Regions from separate parts of the Candidatus Pantoea rara genome, predicted to be linked through region 3. Evidence: predicted binding sites of a transcription regulator. Region 3 holds the regulator's gene; each other region holds the start of a gene.
The links. The regulator CRP, encoded in region 3, controls carbon source genes, mostly activating them, when cyclic AMP is high. The targets are predictions, from matches to a motif close to ATGTGANNNNNNTCACAT.
Positions count from the first base shown of each region.

Region 1: udp (uridine phosphorylase) is a predicted target of CRP. The motif match lies at 4,017-4,034, and genes of this name have one in related genera.
Region 2: ACR8BF_RS18325 (PTS mannitol transporter subunit IICBA) is a predicted target of CRP. The motif match lies at 2,322-2,339, and genes of this name have one in related genera.
Region 4: ACR8BF_RS09415 (sugar transporter) is a predicted target of CRP. The motif match lies at 943-960, and genes of this name have one in related genera.

Region 1 is NZ_CP194942.1:3,791,019-3,796,275, forward strand. It holds gene ubiE (bifunctional demethylmenaquinone methyltransferase/2-methoxy-6-polyprenyl-1,4-benzoquinol methylase UbiE) at 1-124, opposite strand, end outside; gene rmuC (DNA recombination protein RmuC) at 200-1,699, opposite strand; gene ACR8BF_RS17885 (tetratricopeptide repeat protein) at 1,785-3,053, opposite strand; gene udp (uridine phosphorylase) at 3,143-3,904, opposite strand; gene ACR8BF_RS17895 (dienelactone hydrolase family protein) at 4,209-5,042, shown strand; gene metE (5-methyltetrahydropteroyltriglutamate--homocysteine S-methyltransferase) at 5,095-5,257, opposite strand, start outside.
Region 2 is NZ_CP194942.1:3,894,320-3,899,576, reverse strand. It holds gene mtlD (mannitol-1-phosphate 5-dehydrogenase) at 1-149, opposite strand, end outside; gene ACR8BF_RS18325 (PTS mannitol transporter subunit IICBA) at 246-2,180, opposite strand; gene ACR8BF_RS18320 (DUF3053 domain-containing protein) at 2,611-3,327, opposite strand; gene ACR8BF_RS18315 (gamma-glutamyltransferase family protein) at 3,531-5,129, opposite strand.
Region 3 is NZ_CP194942.1:417,372-422,628, forward strand. It holds gene argD (bifunctional acetylornithine/succinyldiaminopimelate transaminase) at 58-1,278, shown strand; gene ACR8BF_RS01925 (YccS/YhfK family putative transporter) at 1,280-3,355, opposite strand; gene crp (cAMP-activated global transcriptional regulator CRP) at 3,413-4,045, opposite strand; gene ACR8BF_RS01935 (OsmC family protein) at 4,349-4,753, shown strand; gene ACR8BF_RS01940 (phosphoribulokinase) at 4,897-5,257, opposite strand, start outside.
Region 4 is NZ_CP194942.1:2,000,214-2,005,470, reverse strand. It holds gene ACR8BF_RS09425 (MFS transporter) at 1-301, shown strand, start outside; gene ACR8BF_RS09420 (hypothetical protein) at 460-720, shown strand; gene ACR8BF_RS09415 (sugar transporter) at 1,016-2,200, shown strand; gene bhsA (multiple stress resistance protein BhsA) at 2,279-2,536, opposite strand; gene bhsA (multiple stress resistance protein BhsA) at 2,576-2,833, opposite strand; gene ACR8BF_RS09400 (TetR/AcrR family transcriptional regulator) at 3,142-3,792, shown strand; gene rhaM (L-rhamnose mutarotase) at 3,826-4,140, opposite strand; gene rhaD (rhamnulose-1-phosphate aldolase) at 4,130-4,972, opposite strand; gene ACR8BF_RS09385 (L-rhamnose isomerase) at 4,983-5,257, opposite strand, start outside.

The sequences.
Region 1 (5,257 bases), 550 kb from region 3:
CGTTCATCAGGTCATATTTTGCCGCTACGGAGTGAAATACGTCCGCGACTTTGTCAGCTTTTTCGCTTTTGGCGACCGTCTGAAAGCCAAAATGGGTAGTTTCCTGCTGTGATTCATCTGCCATCGGTTTTACCTGCTCCACAAACAATACTTCCCGAAGTGTATCAGAGTCACGGAAGCCAGGCACGCTGCGCCCGTACTATTCGTGGAGGCGTCTCACACGCTGCTCACTCTCATCTGCATCCCTGTCGTCATCTGCGTCCTCATCCGCCCGATTTTCCGGCATGGCTCGTTCCGCCAGTTGCGGGTTGATGGGCCGTTTGATCTCCACGCCCAGTGCGCGAAATCCTTCCGTCTGCGCAATCAGGTTGCCGCGCCCTTCTGCCAGCTTTTTCATCGCTTCGCGATAGCTGTTCTGCGCCTTATCAAGACTGTGGCCAATGCCGCTCATGTCATCGACAAACAGCCGCATTTTGTCATAGAGCCGGGTGGCCCGATCGGCAATACGCTGCGCATTGCGGCTCTGATGCTCATAGCGCCACAGATTATTAATGGTCCGCAACGCCACCAGCAGCGTGGTAGGGCTGACCAGCATGATGTTCTGCTGCAGCGCCTCGCCAATCAGCTCAGGCTGGCGGTCAATCGCCAGCAAAAAGGCGGGTTCAACCGGAATAAACATCAAAACATAATCCAGCGATCGTAAGCCGGGCAATTGCTGATAGTCCTTTCGTCCCAGCAGGCGAATGTGTGCCCGCATGGCAGCGACATGCTCCTGAATCGCCTGCTCACGTTCAATCTCATCATCCGCATTAAAGTAACGCTCATAGGCCACCAGCGTCATTTTGGCGTCTACCACCACATCTTTGCCCTGCGGCAGACGCACGATCACATCCGGCTGCATCCTGCCCTGCTGTTCTGACTGAATGCTCACCTGGGTTTCATATTCGTAGCCTTCGCGCAGCCCGGAGGCTTCCAGTACCCGGCTCAGCACGACTTCACCCCAGTTGCCCTGGATTTTATTGTCGCCCTTCAGCGCTTTGGTCAGGTTAAGGGCCTCCTGCGCCATCTGCGCATTCAGCTGCTGTAACTGCCGGATTTCATGGGTCAGGGTGTGCCGTTCGCGCGCTTCTGCGCCGAAGCTCTCATGCACCTGACGACGAAAGCCATCAAGCTGCTCACGCAGCGGACCAATCAGCCCGTCCAGGCTCTGGCGGTTCTGTTCATCGACGCGACGGCCGCTGTTTTCGAAAATACGGTTGGCGAGGTTTTCAAACTGAGCGCTGAGGCGTTGTTCGCTGTTGGTCAGCAGTCGCTGTTTCTCTTCAGCGGCAAAACGGGTCTCTTCAAGGCGGATGGTCACTTCGCGCAACTCCGCTTCCTGCGCGCTGTTGACCTCCAGCTGATTGCGCAGTTCACGATTGAGCTGTTCACTTTCATTGCGCCAGTAATCAAGCTGTTGCAGCCGCTCATTGGCGCCGCTCAGCGCGCCGTGAAGCTGACGCAGTTCCTGCTCACGCTGCTGCGTCTGCTGCTGAAGCTGCTCGATTTGCTGCTGCTGGCGCTGTTGCGCCTCTTCCTGCAGACGGCGCTCGGTCTGGAAACTGGCGACCTGATGACCGGCCCGTAACTGTGCCAGCATCCAGCCAATCCCTAACCCGGCAAGCGCCAGACAGGCGCTGATGATGATGTGCTGATCCATGATTTCCCCGTGACTCAGGCTGCTGAGGGAAAAGGTAGAGTCGCACTGTATGAATGTCCAGACAATTTTAGCCAGACTCAGCGTCTTACAGAGCCGCCACCGTCAGCTTTCCAGCCTGCCACTCATCAATCAGGAAAAACGGCATCGGCAGCAGCCATTCACCTTTTTTAACCTGTGCCAGATAGTGCCAGGTTGTTTCGCCGGACGTGATCGCGACACGCTGTCTGCTTCCCTCCGCGGCGCTGGATTTGCCGGTCATACTGGCAAAGCCCGCATTGCTGCCAACGTGGAAATGCGGCGTATTCCAGCGTACAGGCGTATGGTCAGGCCACGGCTGGGCCTGATGAAACTGAAACAGCTCATCATGGCTCAGGAGGCTTTCACGCACCGTCGGCCACAGCGCAAGCTTAAGGAAATACTGATCGGTGAAGCGTTCGCTTCCCTGATACTGCGCAATGAAATCGCGCATCGCCTGTTCCACACCCCGGAAAACGCCGTGACAGCCGCCCCACATCCCTGCCAGCAGCAGTTCGGTATGGGAGAAGTAGTCACGCATATGGTGGAACCAATAAGGTGACACCAGCCAGGCGTTAACCGCCGCGGCTTCGCGCTCCGAGAGCAGCGAGTCAGCATCGCGCACGATAAAGCGCTTCACCGCCGGATCGTCGAGCACCAGAAAACGCCACAGGGTTGGATACACGATTTTTTCGTGAGACATATCGAACAGCTGGACGTGCGGCTGGTCAAGGCGCTGCCAGACATGCTGCGGCACGCTCTCATCCAGGTAGATGCGACAGACCCAGCCGGGATAGAGCTCAGGGGCGACTTCGACGTTTTTAATCAGGGTTTCACAGTAGCGAGGCTGATCGCCATACAGGCAGAAGGCGATGACATTCTGCTGCGGCTGACTGAGATCGACAGGCTCAGGTTGTGGAGCGGGAAACGCCATGCGCTGTCCCTGACTGAAACGCGCATCAGAACGCATCAGAGACGCCAGACCGTAACGGGCGACCTCTTCTTTTTTATTCAGCCAGCCACACACTTCGGTCAGGCCATCCAGCCAGGTTTCAGAGGCTGTAGCCTGCACAGCGGGCGGTGACTGATAAATCTTCTGGTAGATTTTGTACGCTTTATTGTGCTGACCCAGACGCAACAGACAGAGCGCGTAGTCGCTCAGCACCTGCATCTGATTTGGCATTGAGCGCAGCACCTCTTCGCAGCACTGGGCTGCCAGCGCATAGTCGCCCTGTTGCATGGCGGCACGGAAACGTTCAGCGCTGCGTTCCAGCCGGGCACTGAGTGCGGCAGGATTAGCGCCGGGGAGAGGACGTCGGACAGGAATGGTGTTGCGCATAAACACTCTCAGGTTTAACTGATGATACGCGCCGTTAACGACCAGCAGCAGGTTTTGAGTCTGGACAAAAACCTGCTGCCTGACGCGGCTTACAGCAAGCGACGCGCCGCTTCGACCACAATCTTCACTGCGTCACTTTCTGTCTGTTTCATGGTGACCGCATCCGGGATCTCTTTCTGCGTGCGGTTCACTATCACGCCCGCCACCATGCCGGCTCGCAGACCCTGGCTGGCGCACATGGTTAACAGTGTAGCGGATTCCATCTCATAGTTAAGCACGCCCATTTCCTGCCACTCTTTCATCGAACCTTTGAAGCGACTGACGACACGACCTGAGACGGTGTCGTAACGCTCCTGGCCCGGATAGAAAGTGTCAGAAGAGGCGGTGATACCGATATGGGTCTTTGCGCCACAGGCTTCTGCGGCGGCAACCAGTGCAGTAGTGCAGGCGAAATCTGCCACTGCCGGGAATTCCATCGGCGCAAAATGCAGGCTGGCACCGTCCAGGCGAACAGATGCGGTCGTCACCAGTACATCGCCAACATTGATATGTGGCTGGATCGCGCCAGTGGTTCCGACACGCAGGAAGGTGCGCACGCCGAGCTGTGCCAGCTCTTCCACGGCAATCGACGTTGAAGGACCGCCAATACCGGTTGAGCAGACCACAACGGGTTTCCCCTCAATTTTTGCCAGCCATGAGGTAAATTCACGGTGTGAGGCGAGATGCGTGGCATCGTCCATCAGTCCGGCAATTTTCTTCACACGCTCCGGATCGCCCGGCACAATCGCCAGGGTGGCGCCCTGCAGATCGGCTTTAGTCAGGCCAAGATGGAAAACGTCAGACTGTGTCATTTTTCAGACTCCTGTTAAGGGAAGGTAGCGCGCCACTCTACGCCAGCACGCCCGATAAATATGTGACAACATTCACTTAAGAAAATGAAAGTTACATTTTCCGCCAGATTAATTGTGACTGACATCACACAATCATATCTTCCTTGTCCGGATAGCCCTTCGCGAGGCTGTGTCTGGGTCAGCGCAATGTTAAAGAGGTGGATGATTTTATTCGCTGCTGATTCTGTTACCCGACACCTGGCGCGCAGGCTTAACAGCCAGGCTATAGTTACGTGATTGCGCAAATGCTTGCACGGAGAGAATAATGAAAACCAGTGATAATATGACACAAAAACCGGCGACGAGCGGCTTTGCCCCTGCCGTGCAGCCCACCGCCTCTACGACCATCATCACCGAAAGCCCGGCCATTCACTCAGGTGAAACCTCAGTGCCAAGCCAGGGCGAAAACATGCCGGCATTTTTTGCAAAGCCTCACGCAGCAGAAGGCCCGTTGCCTGTCGTCCTGGTGGTGCAGGAGATCTTTGGTGTGCATGAACACATTCGGGATATCTGCCGCCGTCTGGCACTGGAAGGCTATCTGGCGATCGCGCCCGAGCTCTATTTCCGCGAAGGCGATCCTTCTGAATATAATGATATCCCGACGCTGTTCAGCGAGCTGGTCAGCAAAGTGCCTGACACCCAGGTGCTGGCAGACCTCGATCATGCCGCTAACTGGGCGGCACGCAATGGCGGCGATATCCGTCGCATGGGCATCACCGGTTTTTGCTGGGGTGGCCGCATCAGCTGGCTCTATGCCGCGCATAACCCACAGCTGCGCGCTGCAGTTGCCTGGTATGGACGACTGACCGGTGAGCGCACGCTGAAGCAGCAGAAGCATCCTATTGATATTGCGGTCGATCTGAGTGCACCGGTGCTAGGTTTGTATGGTGGCCAGGATGATGGCATTCCACTGGAGAGCGTCGAGCAGATGCGCCAGGCGCTGCATGCCGCCAATGCGACCGCCGAGATCATCGTCTACCCCGAAGCGGGACATGCGTTTAATGCTGATTACCGTCCGAGCTACCATGCTGAATCAGCGAATGATGGCTGGCAACGCATGCTGGCCTGGTTCAGGCAGTATGGTGTGGCATCAGAATAGATGAAAACAGGGGCGCTTCTGCGCCCCTGTTTTTTGCCACCAGACCCCTTTCCTACGCCGTCTCACCACGCAGTTTCTTCGCCGCCGTCACCATATTCGCCAGCGCCTGACGTGTCTCCGTCCAGCCTCGTGTCTTCAGACCGCAGTCAGGGTTTACCCACAACCGCGCTTCCGGAATTCGTTTCGCCGCCTTCAGCAACAGCGCTTCTATCCAC
Region 2 (5,257 bases), 450 kb from region 3:
ACATGAACGGGATACTCATGACGCGCGTTCAGTGCATCCAGCACCGTCTGATTCACATCCGCAAAAACCAGTTCGATACCTGCATCAGCCAGTAATTTGCCGATAAAGCCGCGACCAATGTTTCCTGCTCCGAAATGTAACGCTTTCATAATTTTTGACCCATATCAAATGACGATGGGGCGGGCAAACCCCCCCCAGGAAATCGGGACGGGCATGACCGCCCCAGGGAAAATAATTGCTCTGAATTACGCGATCGCAGGCTTACCTGACAGCAGATCCAGAACTTCCTGCACGCTGGTGGTGTTCGCCAGCTTCTCAATCACGCTGTCATCATCCAGCGCATTGGTCAGGCTGGTGATCACCTGGATGTGCTCGTTGTTACGGGCAGCAATACCAATCACCAGGCGCGCGACATCGTCCGGCTCTTCGCCAAACAGAACACCTGCCGGATACTGACAGAACACCACGCCGGTTTTCAGCACGCGATCTTTTGCTTCGACGGTACCGTGCGGCACTGCAATCGACTCACCGAGGTAGGTTGGCGTCAGTTTCTCACGCGCCAGCATCGCTTCAACATATTCAGGCTCAACGTAACCGCCTTTCACCAGCTGCTCACCGGCAAAGCGAATCGCCTGTTCTTTGTTGCTGGCGGTCAGGCCGAGGAAGACGTTATCCGCACCCAGTTTGAACAGGTGCGCATTACCTTCGTCGTAGCTATCGGACAGGGCGGTATTCACCGTTGCGCGATGCACGTCACTGCGGTTAGCGGCGACCAGACGTTCGGTCAGCGTGCTGTAGAGTGCGCTGTCGAGGAAGTTGTTCAGCGAGATATGCTGCGCATGCGGGGCCTGACGAATGGCGCGTTCGGTCAGGTCACGGTGGGTAATGACCAGATCAACATCACCCGGCAGGGCATTGATCGCGGTATTCGTTACCGACACACTGCTGAGACCGGCATCCTGCACTTTCTTACGCAGCACGCCTGCACCCATGGCACTGGAACCCATACCGGCATCACAGGCGACGATGATTTTACGCACGTGGTGCAGTTCAACGCTCATGGCATCGCTGGCAATTGCTGCACCCGCCACGCCCTGACCTTTAGACTGCGCTTTCATCTCGTGCATGCGCTGAGTCGCGGCTTCGATATCGTCATCTTCTTTAACTTTGCTGGTTTTCAGCAGGATAGCGGACACGACGAAGGAGACAGCGAAAGCAGCGGCGATCGCGGCGATGTTCGCGAAGTAGGCACCCTTTGGTGTCATCGCCAGCACGGCCAGGATGGAACCCGGTGAGGCTGGTGAAACCAGGCCGCCGTTCAGTACGGTCAGCGTGAAGACGCCGGTCATACCGCCCAGGATTACCGCCAGCAAGAGGCGAGGAGCCATCAGCACATACGGGAAGTAGATCTCATGGATGCCGCCGAGGAAGTGGATAATTGCCGCACCACCCGCAGACTGTTTAGCACTGCCACGACCAAAGAACATGTAGGCCATCAGCACGCCCATACCCGGACCCGGGTTGGCTTCGATCAGGAAGAAGATTGACTTGCCTGCTTCACTCGCCTGCTGAATACCCAGCGGTGAGAAGATGCCGTGGTTAATGGCATTGTTCAGGAACAGGATTTTCGCCGGTTCGACAAAGATTGAGGTCAGCGGCAGCAGGTTGTTCTGCACCATCAGATTCACGCCTGCGGCGAGAATGTGTGACAGACCTTCAACCAGCGGACCGATCGCCAGGAACGCCAGCAGTGCCAGGATCATCCCGATAATACCGGCCGAGAAGTTGTTAACCAGCATCTCGAAGCCGCTTTTGACTTTGCCGTCAATCGCCCGGTCAAACGACTTTATTGCCCAGCCGCCCAGCGGACCAGCAATCATCGCGCCGAGGAACATCGGCATATCGGCACCGACAATCACACCCATGGTCGTAATTGCACCGACCACGCCACCGCGATCGCCGCCCACCAGACGCCCACCGGTGAAACCGATCAGCAGTGGCAGCAGGTAGGTGATCATTGGGCCAACCAGTTTGGCCAGCGTTTCGTTCGGGATCCAGCCAGTTGGAATAAACAGCGCGGTGATGATACCCCAGGCGATAAACGCCCCGATGTTTGGCATCACCATATTACTCAGAAAGCGACCAAAGCTCTGTACTTTGACCTTCACTGATGAGGACATAAACCCACCCCTTATTGAGACGCGCTTCAATAGGAGAGCGCGCTTGTTTTTGTTTAGCCACCCCGACGCATTGCCGGTGGTATTACTGTATGCACGCGGACTCTATCACGCGAATTTGACACTGCGTAGCGCGCAGAATAAGTGTGATCTATATCACTCATTAAGGGTGGGGGCGGGGGTGGTTATCGTGACTTCGATCACACTTTTACAGGCGTAAGCGGTTGTTTTGCCGTTTTTTTAAGCAGGATGGGCGGTTGTCTGTGAGGTGGATCACACTTAGCTGTGGGGTATTTGTTATATAAATGTGACTTAGATCACAAACTATTTTTGGTCAAAAATGCGCCAGATCACACTTCATTCAGCGGGTGATGGGGGAGCGAAAAAAGCAGAAGAGACGGGCAGACGATCAACGCCTGCCCGTAAAGCGAGTTTACTGCAGACCACCCTGAACGGCAGCCTGTGCCTGAGGAAGCGCCTGCGAATTGGCGGATAAGGTGCTCATCAGCGCGTTATATTGCGACGCCTGATCCTGAGTCGGGAACTGGACACCGCCATCATTAAAGCTGACACGGGTTCCCTGTGTTTGCAGGAAATCGCCAGCCTGCACCGCGCCCTGGCTTAGCGCCTGGAGTTTTGGCAGCAGCGGAATCAGCTGATTGGCGGGCACCGTTACCACTTTGTTGTAAGCGGTGTCGTAGACTTTTTTCAGGTCATCCGACTGCTTCAGGGCCGCTTTACTGCTGTCAGCCTGCATTTTTGCGCTTTCAATTTGCTGGGTGACGATCACCAGTGCGCTGTTAGCCTGACGCAGGGAGTCACGACGAGTGAGGTAATCCTGCGGAACGCGAATGGCAGAAAGCTCATCCACCACCGGACGCATACCCTGTTCAACTGCTTTGTTCGCCTGCTGCGAGAAGCCATACATGATGGCGTAATCGCTGGCGAAGTTACCAAAGCTCTGCTTCTGATTTTCGCTGAGGCTGGGAAGATGTTCGCCGCTGCGCATCACGGTGTTCTGGAGAAAATCGATAAATGCTTTGCGCTGCTCGCCTTCTTTATCACCACATGCGGTGAGTTGCAGCACGATCAGCGCGCCAGCGAGCATAATACCGCCACGTGCCATAAGGCGTGTAAGTCCTGAAGCCATTGGGTCAACTCCTGTCGGTGAAACTGTCTGATGTCCAGGTAGGAATGGCCTAAAGAATAGAACAAACCGCCGTCACGGCACAATGTGAAACCACCTGTGAAACAGATGCTTTCTTCAACACCGGTTACACAATGGGATCGCCTGCGCGTTAAAGCACGTATCTGAACGTAACGTTTAACAGCCTGAGGCTCGCTGCCACACCCTTAAAACACCACCGCCTGACCATCTTTACGACTCTCGCTGGCTGCAATATAGAAACCCTGCGGATCGCGCACTATCGCCTGTGCGCCGCCAAAGTTGTAATTGCTCAGGGGATCTTCCAGTACCACGTTGTGACCCATGCGGCGCAGTGTGCTCAGGGTATTGCGATCGAGTGTGGATTCAAATACCACCTCGCGTCCCTGCACCACGCGCCAGCGCGGCGCATCAATCGCGGCCTGCGGATTCTGACGGTGCAGCATAATTCGCAGCGCCAGCTGGACATGTCCCTGCGCCTGCATCGGTCCGCCCATCACGCCAAACGCCATCAGCGGCTGGCCCTGTTCATCCCGCGCAAAGGCCGGGATGATGGTGTGGAAAGGGCGCTTACCGCCTGCCACGATGTTGGGATGTTCCGGATCGAGTGAAAAACCCGCGCCACGGTTCTGCAGACTGATGCCGGTGTCGGGTACTACCACGCCGGAGCCAAATCCCATGTAGTTAGACTGGATGAATGAGACCATCATACCGCTGGCATCGGCCGTCGCGACATACACTGTGCCGCTCTGCTGGGGTGATCCAAAGCGGAAATCTCCCGCCTTGTCCGGATCAATTAACGCTGCCCGCTGGCGGATATAGTCTGTACTCAGCAGTAACTCAGCCGGAAACCTGAGGTGATCTTCATCGGTGACGTGACGCTCCAGATCGACCAGCGCCAGTTTCATTGCCTCTATGGAGAGATGCAGCCACTGAGACGAATCGGGCGCATAGCGGTGAATCTCCCACTGTTCCAGAATGCCAAGCGCAATTAAGGTCGCAATGCCCTGACCGTTAGGCGGTAACTCCTGGACCGACCCCCCGGCAAAGGGATGTGACAGCAGGGTAACCCAGTCGGCGCGATGGTTATTCAGATCCTCCAGCGTCAGCGCCGCGCCATGCTCACGGGCGAACGCCGTTATCTTCTCTGCCAGTGCGCCGCGATAAAAGCTTTCGCCCCGGGTCTCAGCGATCTCCTGCAGGGTGCGGGCCTGAGCCGGATTGCAGAACAGCTCGCCTGTGCAGGGTGGACGCCCCTGCGGCGCAAAGCAGTCGATGAAGCCTGGCTGATCCCGCAGCTTGTCATAGCCGCGTTGCCAGAGCTGACCAATCAGTGGTGATACCGGAAAGCCGTCGCGCGCATACTCAATTGCCGGTTGCGCCAGCGTGGTCAGGGGTAAGGTTCCAAAGCGCTGCGCCAGTGTGACCCATGCCGAGACGGCCCCTGGCACGGTAACGGACTCCCAGCCGGTTTCAGGCATCGCACTCAAACCCGCGAAGCGCTCAGGATGCCAGGCGGCAGGCGAGCGGCCTGAGGCGTTTAATCCATGCAATTCGCTGCCGTCCCAGACAATGGCAAACGCATCGCTGCCGATGCCGTTTCCTGTTGGCTCCAGCACGGTTAAAGCGATGGCGGTGGCGATCGCCGCATCCACGGCGTTCCCGCCCTGCTGCAGCATCCGTAAACCCGCCTGTGCCGCCAGCGGTTGTGAGGTCGCGACGGCATTACGGCCCATCATCGGGACGCGATGAGAAGGGTAGCCAACGTTAAAATCTGTTTCACGCATCGCTCTTCATCCTTTCATGGGACAGGTGTCTTTTTGCCGGTTATCAGATTGCTATTACCTGGCCGCACTTTTAACGCGCATCAGCGCGATAACTAACAGGTTTCTGCACCTATATGAGGCTTCAGCCG
Region 3 (5,257 bases):
CATATTTTGTGATTATTATTTCAAGGCAGCACAACAATCATTCAGATGGGGTTACTAATGGCAGCGGAAAAAATTGCGGTCACGCGGGAGACGTTCGATAACGTTATTTTGCCTGTTTATGCACCTGCGCAGTTCGTGCCGGTAAAAGGCAAGGGCAGTCGCGTATGGGATCAGCAGGGCAAAGAGTATATCGATTTCTCGGGTGGTATTGCCGTCACCGCACTTGGACACTGTCATCCTGCGCTGGTAGAGACGCTGAAAAGCCAGGGCGAGACGCTGTGGCACACCAGCAACGTTTTCACCAACGAACCGGCGTTGCGCCTCGCCAGTAAGTTAATCCAGGCAACCTTTGCTGATCGCGTCTTCTTTGCCAACTCCGGTGCCGAAGCCAACGAAGCCGCGTTTAAGCTGGCGCGCTATTACGCCTGCAAACGTCACAGTCCGTTCAAAAGTAAGATTATTGCTTTCCATAACGCCTTTCATGGCCGGACGCTGTTTACCGTTACGGTCGGCGGACAGCCAAAGTATTCTGACGGGTTCGGGCCGAAACCGGCGGACATCGTCCACGTGCCGTTCAATGACCTGGATGCGGTAAAAGCGGTGATTGACGATCATACCTGCGCCATCGTGGTTGAACCGATTCAGGGTGAGGGCGGTGTCGTGCCCGCGACACAGGCGTTTATGCAGGGACTGCGTGAGCTTTGCGATCAGCATCAGGCGCTGCTGGTGCTGGATGAAGTGCAGAGTGGTATGGGACGCAGCGGCAAGCTGTTCACCTATGAGCATTATGGCATTCAGCCCGATATTCTGACCTCAGCCAAAGCGCTGGGCGGCGGTTTCCCGGTCAGCGCCATGCTGACGACCAACGAGATCGCCTCGACCATGGCGCCGGGCGTGCATGGCACCACGTATGGTGGCAATCCACTGGCCTGTGCTATCGCCGAAACGGCGCTGGATATCATCAATACGCCGGAGGTGCTGGCGGGTGTGGAGAGGCGTCGTCAGCACTTTGTCACGGCGCTGGAGGCCATCGACGCGAAGTATGATCTGTTCAGCGACATTCGCGGCAAAGGGCTGCTGATTGGTGCAGCGCTGAAACCTCAGCATGCCGGCAGGTCACGCGACATTCTGAATGCCGCCGCCGCTGAAGGCGTGATGGTGCTGGTAGCCGGCACCGACGTGATGCGTTTTGCCCCGTCACTGATTATCGAACCGGCCGACATTGAAGAGGGCATGAGCCGCTTCGCCACCGCCGTCGGCAACGTACTCAACGGCTAGATTAGTTTTTACGTAAGCGTCTGATTAGCCAGCGGCCATGTTGCGGTCGCTGGTTCCACGCCAGCGATGAAATGGTGTACATCACGCTCAGATGATCGAGAATGCGCCGTACATGCTGCTCCACCACCGTGATCGGTCCCTCGCTGATATTCTCCAGGTCATCCAGCAGATTCACCTGTGAGCTTTCACCATCATATTCCAGCCGCTGCTGACACCGCTGCAGCGCGATTTCACAGGATTGCAGATAGCGTTCAGCCAGTGCGCTCGTCAGCATGGTGTGCTCCCGCGCCAGAATCGTTATCGCATTGATATGCTCAACAATAAACTGGCTGTGCGTGACCCAGAGTCGCATATCACTCAGATAGCGGGAGTTAAACGCCGGTTCCTGCATCGCCTGATTGAGTGAGTTAAATAGCGCATTGTGTGCCTGATTAACCTTCACGCGCTGATAAGCCAGTTTCTCTGGTGACTGTTCGTCGCCCAGCAACAGCCGCAGAGCATCCTGATAGGTTTCCAGCGCATCATGGGCATTTTGCCGCAGTAAGCCGCTCTGCCACTGCGGCCACAGCCACAGCATTCCGCCGAAGGCGATCAGACAGCCCATCAGCGTATCCATCAGTCGCGGCAGCAGGAACTGCGCGCCATTCAGCGACAGCAGTTGAAGCGAGTAAACCGCCGTGACCGTAAAGCCAATCATCGACCAGCCATAGAACTGGCGGGTAAAGCGATAGCTGATAAAGGTTATCGCCAGCATGATCATCAGCACCAGCGATTCCGGCACCGCCAGGCGCAGCGTCGCGGCCGCGATGACCAGACCAGCAAAGGTGCCCAGCGCCCGGTGCTGGATGCGGACACGGGTGGCGCTGTAGCCGTTCTGGCTGACGAACATAATGGTCATCAGGATCCAGTAGGGTTTGGGGATGTTGAAGAACAGCGCCAGCGCGCTGCCCAGCATCAGCATCACCGCAAAGCGTCCGGCAGTGCGCAGCGCCGAGGAGCGGAACGAAAGATAACTGCGCAGTGCCGGTAACAGCGGCAGACGACGCTGACGGTCCGCCATGAGATCGCGCTGATACAGGGGTTTCTGCGTGCGCAGAACCCGCGCAATGCGGTTGAAGTGGTAAAGACAGAAGTTACCCACCGGATTGTCGGGATGCTGATGCGCGATCTTCTCCAGCGCGCCGAGCTGTTTATCCATCGCAAAGCGGTCGGGTAGCTGGTGATAAAGGATGTTATCCGCCAGCACCCGCAGCCGGGCTGAAATGGTTTTGGCATTCCAGCGGATCACCGCTTCCGCATGGCTCTGTTCGACCAGCTTCTGCACTTCTTCCGGCCGATGCAGGCTGACCGAGATATGTTCCTGCAGATCCAGCGCGACCTGAAAGGCGCGCGTCAGCCGTTTATGGCTGTGATCGCGACTTGCCGACAGCATATGCATCTGCTGATAACAGGTGTTAATCAGATCGACCACTTTTTGCTGACGGGCCAGCAGCGGTGGCAGTGCCTTTTCCGGGTCGGTCAGCTGCGTCAGCAGGGTATATTTGGCGTCGCAGTAGTTAGCCAGCTCGCGGTAGATTAGGCTCAGGCTCTCGCGCATCGGCTGCTCTTTCCACAGCCAGAACCAGAACCAGTTGAACAGCCCGTACCACAGCGTGCCGCCGATATAGAGCAGCGGGGGAACATAGATTGGCATGCGGCCAATCAGGCTCAGGGTAAAGATGGCGGCAATCAGGGTGCCGGGCAGCAGACGAGCATGCAGCGGGCTGATCTCGCCGGTAACGCCGAGCAATAAGGGCATGGCAAACAGGATCAGCGGCAGCGGAATAGCATGCAGGGTAAGCCACTGCATCAGAAAGCTGCCGAGGGCAAACAGGCTGCCGCCAACGATCAGGCGTTTGAAGAAGCGTTTATGCGGGGTATCCAGACCGGCGATGTTGCAGCAGGCGGGCACTAATGAGAACAGGAGACCTTTTTGCAGGTCGCCAGCCAGCCAGCCCAGCGCCACCGGCAGACAGAGCACCAGCGTTTGCCGCAAGGCGTAGTTAACTTCAGGATGGTAAATAATTCGACGCCACATCGGCCCAACACAAACAATAACGGCGTGATGTTGCCATCACGCCGTGGGTGACAGGAATTAGCGGGTGCCGTAAACGACGATGGTTTTGCCGTGTGCGGAGATCAGGTTCTGATCTTCCAGCATCTTCAAAATACGGCCCACGGTTTCACGTGAACAACCAACAATCTGGCCAATTTCCTGACGCGTGATTTTGATTTGCATGCCGTCGGGATGCGTCATGGCATCTGGCTGCTTCGCCAGGTTGAGCAGGGTCTGTGCAATGCGTCCGGTGACGTCGAGGAAAGCGAGGTTACCCACTTTTTCAGACGTGACCTGCAGGCGACGCGCCATCTGCGATGAGAGTCGCATCAGGATGTCAGGGTTAACCTGGATCAGCTGACGGAATTTCTTGTAAGAAATCTCCGCCACTTCGCACGCACTTTTCGCACGCACCCAGGCGCTGCGCTCCTGGCCTTCTTCGAACAGGCCAAGCTCACCAATAAAATCGCCCTGATTCAGGTAGGAAAGAATCATCTCTTTGCCTTCTTCATCTTTAATCAGAACCGCGACGGAACCTTTAACGATGTAGTAAAGCGTTTCTGCTTTTTCACCTTGGTGAATCAGCGTACTTTTGGATGGATACTTGTGAATATGGCAATGGGACAGGAACCATTCGAGTGTAGGGTCTGTTTGCGGTTTGCCGAGAACCATTCGCTATTATCCTCTGTTGTAATCGTGCCCAAAATACAGGGGGCAGTTTTCCCTGTCAGGCGGTGAAAGCTTCAAGCGTTTCCATTTCAGGAAATTATTCGGGCCGCATCAGGCGCAGTGCGCATCATCCTTCCCGGCTTCGCCATCGGGTGACGAAAAATATTTTCAGCACTGTTTGTAGCACAGCTTTTGCCGACTGTCTTCTGTTGTCTCGCTTCAGCTATAGGCGGATTTCTCTGGATTGCTGTTTACCAGGCGAAAGCGTACTCTGGCGAGAAAACAGCGTATTCCGGAGCAAAAATCATGCAGGCAAGAGTGAAATGGGTAGAAGGGCTGACATTCCTCGGAGAATCCTCATCCGGCCATCAGATACTGATGGATGGAAATTCGGGTGATAAAGCGCCCAGCCCAATGGAGATGGTGCTGATGGCGGCCGGCGGATGCAGCGCGATTGACGTGGTTTCAATTCTGCAAAAAGGCCGCAACGATGTGGCTGATTGTGAAGTAAAACTGACCTCAGAACGTCGTGAAGAGGCGCCGCGAATCTTTACGCACATCAACCTGCATTTTATCGTGAGTGGTAAAGGGCTCCAGGATAAAGCGGTCTCACGCGCGGTGGATCTTTCTGCTGAAAAATATTGTTCGGTGGCCATTATGCTGGGTAAAGGTGTGACGATTACCCATAGCTATGAAGTCATTGAGCTGTAACAGGCTGAGGGGCCGTTAAAGTCACGGGCAAAATCTGAGCCAGCCCGGTGTCAGGCGGCTCCCTGCGTGTGGAACGTACGTGTTGCTGTCAGATTCACCCTGATCAGGTCCAGTCACTCGGCTGAGAAGCCATGACTGGCCTTTTATTCAATCCGTTTGCCTTCCATCAGTCGCTTCACCAGCGGACCCATGATCAACTCCATCGCCAGACCCATTTTGCCGCCGGGCACTACCAGCGTATTGATGTGCGAGATAAACGAACCCTGCAGCATCGCCAAAAGGTAGGGGAAGTCGATATCTTCCAGCGCCTGAAAGTGAATCACCACAAAGCTCTCATCCAGTGACGGAATGGCGCGGGCAGCGAATGGGTTTGAGGTATCGACAGTCGGGACGCGTTGAAAGTTGAGGTGAGTGCGTGAGAACTGTGGCGTGATGAAATTGATGTAATCTTCCATCGAGCGCACCACGGAATCCATCACCGCTTCGCGTGAATGACCGCGCTCG
Region 4 (5,257 bases), 1.6 Mb from region 3:
CTTGCTGGCTACAGCCTTTAACTCCCTCTGGCTGATCCTGCCGGGGATGATGCTGTTCACCGCCGGTTTTTTTGCTGCTCATGCGGTTGCCAGCGGCTGGATTGGTCCGCGTGCTCGCCGTGCTCGCGGACAGGCCTCTTCACTCTATCTGTTCAGCTACTACGTGGGTTCCAGCGTAGCGGGCACGCTGGGCGGGGTGTTCTGGCATAACTTTGGCTGGCGCGGGATTACGCTGTTTATCAGCTTCCTGTTGATTCTGGCGCTGGCCGTAGCGTGGCGTCTGCACAGTAAAAAACTCTGACACCCCCTCTTTCGCCAGGCCTCAGCGGGCCTGGCGGCGCATCATGCTGAACGCTTCATTCAGATCCACAACAAACAAAGCGCCTGTTTCCCGCTATAATTCTTTTTATTGTAATAATTCATCTGCTTTGCCTTTTAACACGGCAACAAGGAACGCCTGTGGCTCTCTACTATTACGTCAATAAACAATCGGGATATAACGATAATCATGTTGTTCATGCGGCGGGTTGCTCCCATCTTCCGGACATAGATAACAGGCTGTTTCTGGGTAGTTTTTACCACGTGAACGCCGCCATTTTGCAGGCGAAAAAATATTATGCGGGTGCAATCGGTTGTGAAAACTGTTGTCCGCTCAATAACACCGAACAGCAGGCCGCTCAGCTCAGTGTGGCCCTGAAGCACACCCCGCCTTCGCGTTAATCCCATCGGACAGCCCAGTGGTAAAACGCTTCCCGCTGCGCTGTCTCAATAGTCTCAATACTTTCTGCTTAAAGACACATCCCTGCTGCAAATCAATCCTGCATATCATCGCGATCAATAACCTCTGCCTATCGCGCTGTAATCAGGTGATAAAAAAATTCAGCATTAAAAGACGTTTATAAGCTTTCTCTTCCCGGTTTATTTACTACAATAGCGGTTAATTTGTGACGCAGGTCACTTTCGCTGGGTGTTTCTGCCACATCCAAATTCGCTTTTCTGACTGACTTGACTCCTCATGCAATCAACAACTGTTTCACGTAAAACTGCCTGGCTACGCGTGGTATTGCTGGCTATCGCTGCCTTTGTGTTCAATACCACCGAATTTGTGCCGGTTGGCCTGCTATCCGATATCGCGGCGGACTTTTCCATGCCAACGGCGGATGTCGGGATCATGCTGACCATCTACGCCTGGGTGGTCGCACTACTCTCACTGCCGCTGATGCTGCTGACCCGTAATATTGAGCGACGACTGTTGCTGGGCGTGCTGTTCCTGATCTTTATCGTCAGCCATGTCCTTTCAACCGTAGCCTGGGATTTCCGGTCGCTGATGGTGTCCCGCGTAGGCATCGCCCTGTCTCACGCGGTGTTCTGGTCGATCACCGCCTCCCTGGCGATTCGCGTTGCACCAGCCGGTAAGAAAACGCAGGCACTGAGTATGCTGGCGACGGGTACCGCGCTGGCGATGGTGCTGGGTGTGCCGATTGGTCGCGTAGTCGGTCAGTATCTGGGCTGGCGTACCACCTTCGGCGCGATTGGCCTTTCGGCGCTGGTGCTGATGATTATGCTGGTGCGGATCCTGCCGCGTCTGCCGAGTGAGCATACCGGCTCGCTGAGCAGTGTGCCGATGCTGTTTCGCCGTCCTGCGCTGGTCAGCATGTATTTGCTGGTGACGCTGGTGGTGACCGCGCATTACACCGCTTACAGCTATATCGAACCGTTCATGCAGAACGTCGCCCATTCCAGTGGCAACTTCACGACCCTGCTGCTGCTGCTGTTTGGCTCAGCCGGTATTGTGGGCAGCGTGCTGTTCAGTACCCTCGGCAATAAATTCCCCTCCGGGCTGCTAATAGCTGCCATTGCATTGATCACGTTGTGCATGGGATTACTGATTTTTGCTGCCGTCCGACCTGCCGCTATTTCAACGCTGTGCGTTGTCTGGGGCATGGCGATGATGATGATCGGACTGGGAATGCAGGTGCGGGTGTTATCGCTGGCACCGGATGCCACAGATGTGGCGATGTCGCTGATGTCCGGCATTTACAATATCGGTATTGGCGCGGGCGCGCTGCTGGGCAATCAGGTCAGTCTGCATCTGAGCATGGCGGAAGTCGGGAACGTCGGCGGGATGATTGGTCTGGTGGCGTTACTCTGGTGTGTTTACATCTTCCGTCGCTATCCCCAGTTGCGGAGCAACGGATAAGGCTGTGACTGAAGAATAAAAAAAGGCTTCAGATAAGTCGGTTTATCTGAAGCCTGTTTATGAATATTTATCGTGCTTTTACTTATACAGAACGGCTGTGCCATGCAGGTTGTTGCTGCCAGAGGTCGAAGTGATGCGGAAAGACTTTGCCCCGACATCGCTGGCCTTTTCTGACAGTTGCTGCTCCAGCGAAGTCAGATTAGTACTGCCCGTTGCGCTAATGACGCCGATTTTTTGCTGATCCAGTGGTGTACTGCTGACCTGCTGTGCCGCCACACTGGCAAATGAGAGGCCGCTAAGTAAAGTAGCAGCCACTATCATGTTGATACGTTTCATAACGAACCCCTTCTCACTTAATCTGTTGAAAAAATACAATTACTGATAAATCACAGCTGTGCCGTGCAGTTTGTTCTGGCCGCTGGTTGAGGTGATGCGGAACGATTTCGCACCGGCTTCATCCGCTTTGGCACTCAGCTGCGATTCAAGGGAGGTCAGGTTGGTGCCGCCCTGTACAGAGATGGTGCCTACAGGCTGCTGATTAGACGGTTCGCTGGTCACGAGGTCAGCGGCATAAGCGCCAAAAGTCAGGGTAGTCAGTGCCAGAGCTGCCAGGGTGGTTTTGATGGTTTTCATAATATTCTCTCTATTAGATAGTTGAATTCGGTTGGACTAAATTGGGTTGCCGTCATTTAATTAACGACCGTTAAACAAATGATAGACTCCTATGTGACCCGCCGTCAATATTTATTTAATGAGCGTTATTTTAATCGCGAAGTGGCGTGATTATGGGCTTCAGCCCCTTTTCTGACTTAACCATAGGGGCGGTAAGATTGCGCTGGCGCACAAAATGGCAACTCCTGCTGGCGACCTTCATAGCGGGCCTTGCACATTTTTATAATGATCGGTAATTTAATAGGATGTTTTACTGTCAGTGAGGGTGTATGAGTCAGGTTCAGGATTGCGATGTAAAGAAATGCCGTGGTCGGCCCAAAGTGTTCGATCGCGAAGCTGCGCTCGATAAAGCGCTGACACTGTTCTGGACACACGGATATGAAGGCACGTCTCTGGCCGATCTGGTAGCCGCAACCGGTGCTAAAGCGCCGACCCTTTACGCAGAATTTGTAAATAAAGAGGGGCTGTTTCGCGCCGCGATGGAGCGCTATGTGGAAAAGTTCAGCGCATGGCGGGAAGCGGCATTAGGCGATGACCAGTTACCGGTGGACCGTGCGATTGAAGGCTATTTCCGCGCCACCGCTGCCTGTTTTACCGAACGCGATTCCCCCGGTGGCTGCTTCTTTATCTGTACCTCAACCACTCTGTCGGCGGCGTCGAAAGAGATTGCCTCTATGCTGCAACAGCAGCATCAGTCTCAGGAACATGTGTTAAGCGATTTTCTGCTGGCGCGTCAGCATCGTGGTGAACTGAGTGCGTCAGTGAACATTCCAGCGCTGTCCCGCTATCTGGGCTGTATGCTGCAGGGCATGTCGGTTCGTGCGCGTGAAGGCGTGGATCGTGACGATCTGGAAGGCATTATTAATACGCTAATGGCGATGTGGCCGACACTGACGGGCTTGTGTCAGGCTAAACGGTAGATATCAGGGCGGCGATGCCGCCCTTTCCCTCTGCTATTCCAGAAAAAAAACCGGTTTCAACGGCTGACTCATCGGGCTGTTATCCGCATTCGATGGCATCAGATCTTTCATTGAGGTCCACCAGCGCTGACACACCTCTGTCTTTGCCACCGCGTTCCAGCGCTCCTCAGATTCAATCTCTACGCTGGCAAACAGAAGATGCCGTTCGGCGTCCAGCCAGATAGCATAGTTGTGCGCACCATGTGCTTTCAGGGTTTCAGCCAGTTCCGGCCAGATCGGTGAGTGGCGACGCTCATATTCCGCATGACAGTCTGCATTCACCTGCATCACAAAGGCTTTACGCAACATTAGCTGGCCCCACATCCAATGCGGGTTGCCAGGGCTTAACGCCGAAGCGCTCACCTAGCGCGACCAGCTGTTCTGTGGTGATACTCTGACGAATCCCACCCATCGACAGCACTTTGACGATCACTTCGGACGATTTCTCCGCTGTGTCTATCAGACCAAAAGTCTCATCGAGCGTCGGACCTGTACCAAAGACGCCGTGGAACGGCCACATCACCAGGGTGTGCGACTGCATCTGACCAGCTGTTGCGGTGCCGATTTCATCGGTGCCAGGCACCATCCATGGCAGTACACCCACGCCATCCGGGAATACCACCAGACATTCGGTGCTGCCTTCCCATAACAGGCGGGTAAAGCGGGCAGAATCCATCTCCACCACATAGCTCAGGGCCATAAAGTTGGTGGCGTGACAGTGCATGATCACCCGATCTACACCCTTGCTGACCGCTTTACGCACCGCGTGAGACTGAAAGTGAGACGCCAGCTCGGAGGTTGGCAAACCGCCATTCGACAGGCCCCAGTGAATTTTGTACGAGAGCCCTTTGTCATCAACCTGCAGCAGCGCCAGGCAATCTGCCGGATCGATCTGGACGTTACGCATAAATTTCCCTGACCCGGTCACCAGAAACCAGTCGTTCGCCAGCGCGGGTGCGGGTTGTGTCAGCTCAATGCAGCGTGGTGCTTTGCAGAAATCGGCGATGAAGGGTTTGACCTCCTCCTCCAGCAGACGCAGGCTGACGTTGCCGCCGTTACGCTCGTCCCAGCCCTTCAGCCACATATCGCTGGTCGCTTTGACCATTCCCTTAACAAACCCGGAAGAAAGAATGCTTTGCATAGTGAAATCCTTAACGTTGGCTCAAGATCTGTTGTTCATAATGATGGACATCGCTTAACCAGCTGGCATCAGCCGGAACGTCATGACGCAGGCACCACGCTTCCCATACCGCCTGCCACGGCAGCGATTTTTGCTCTTCCAGCAGGGCCAGACGCGCGGTGTAATCGCCGCTGTTTTCGGCCTGACGCAAACGGTCGGTGGGCTCCAGCAAGGCACGCAGCAGCGCTTTTTTAGTGTTGCGTGTGCCGATAACCCAGGCAGCAATCCGGTTAATGGAAGCGTCGA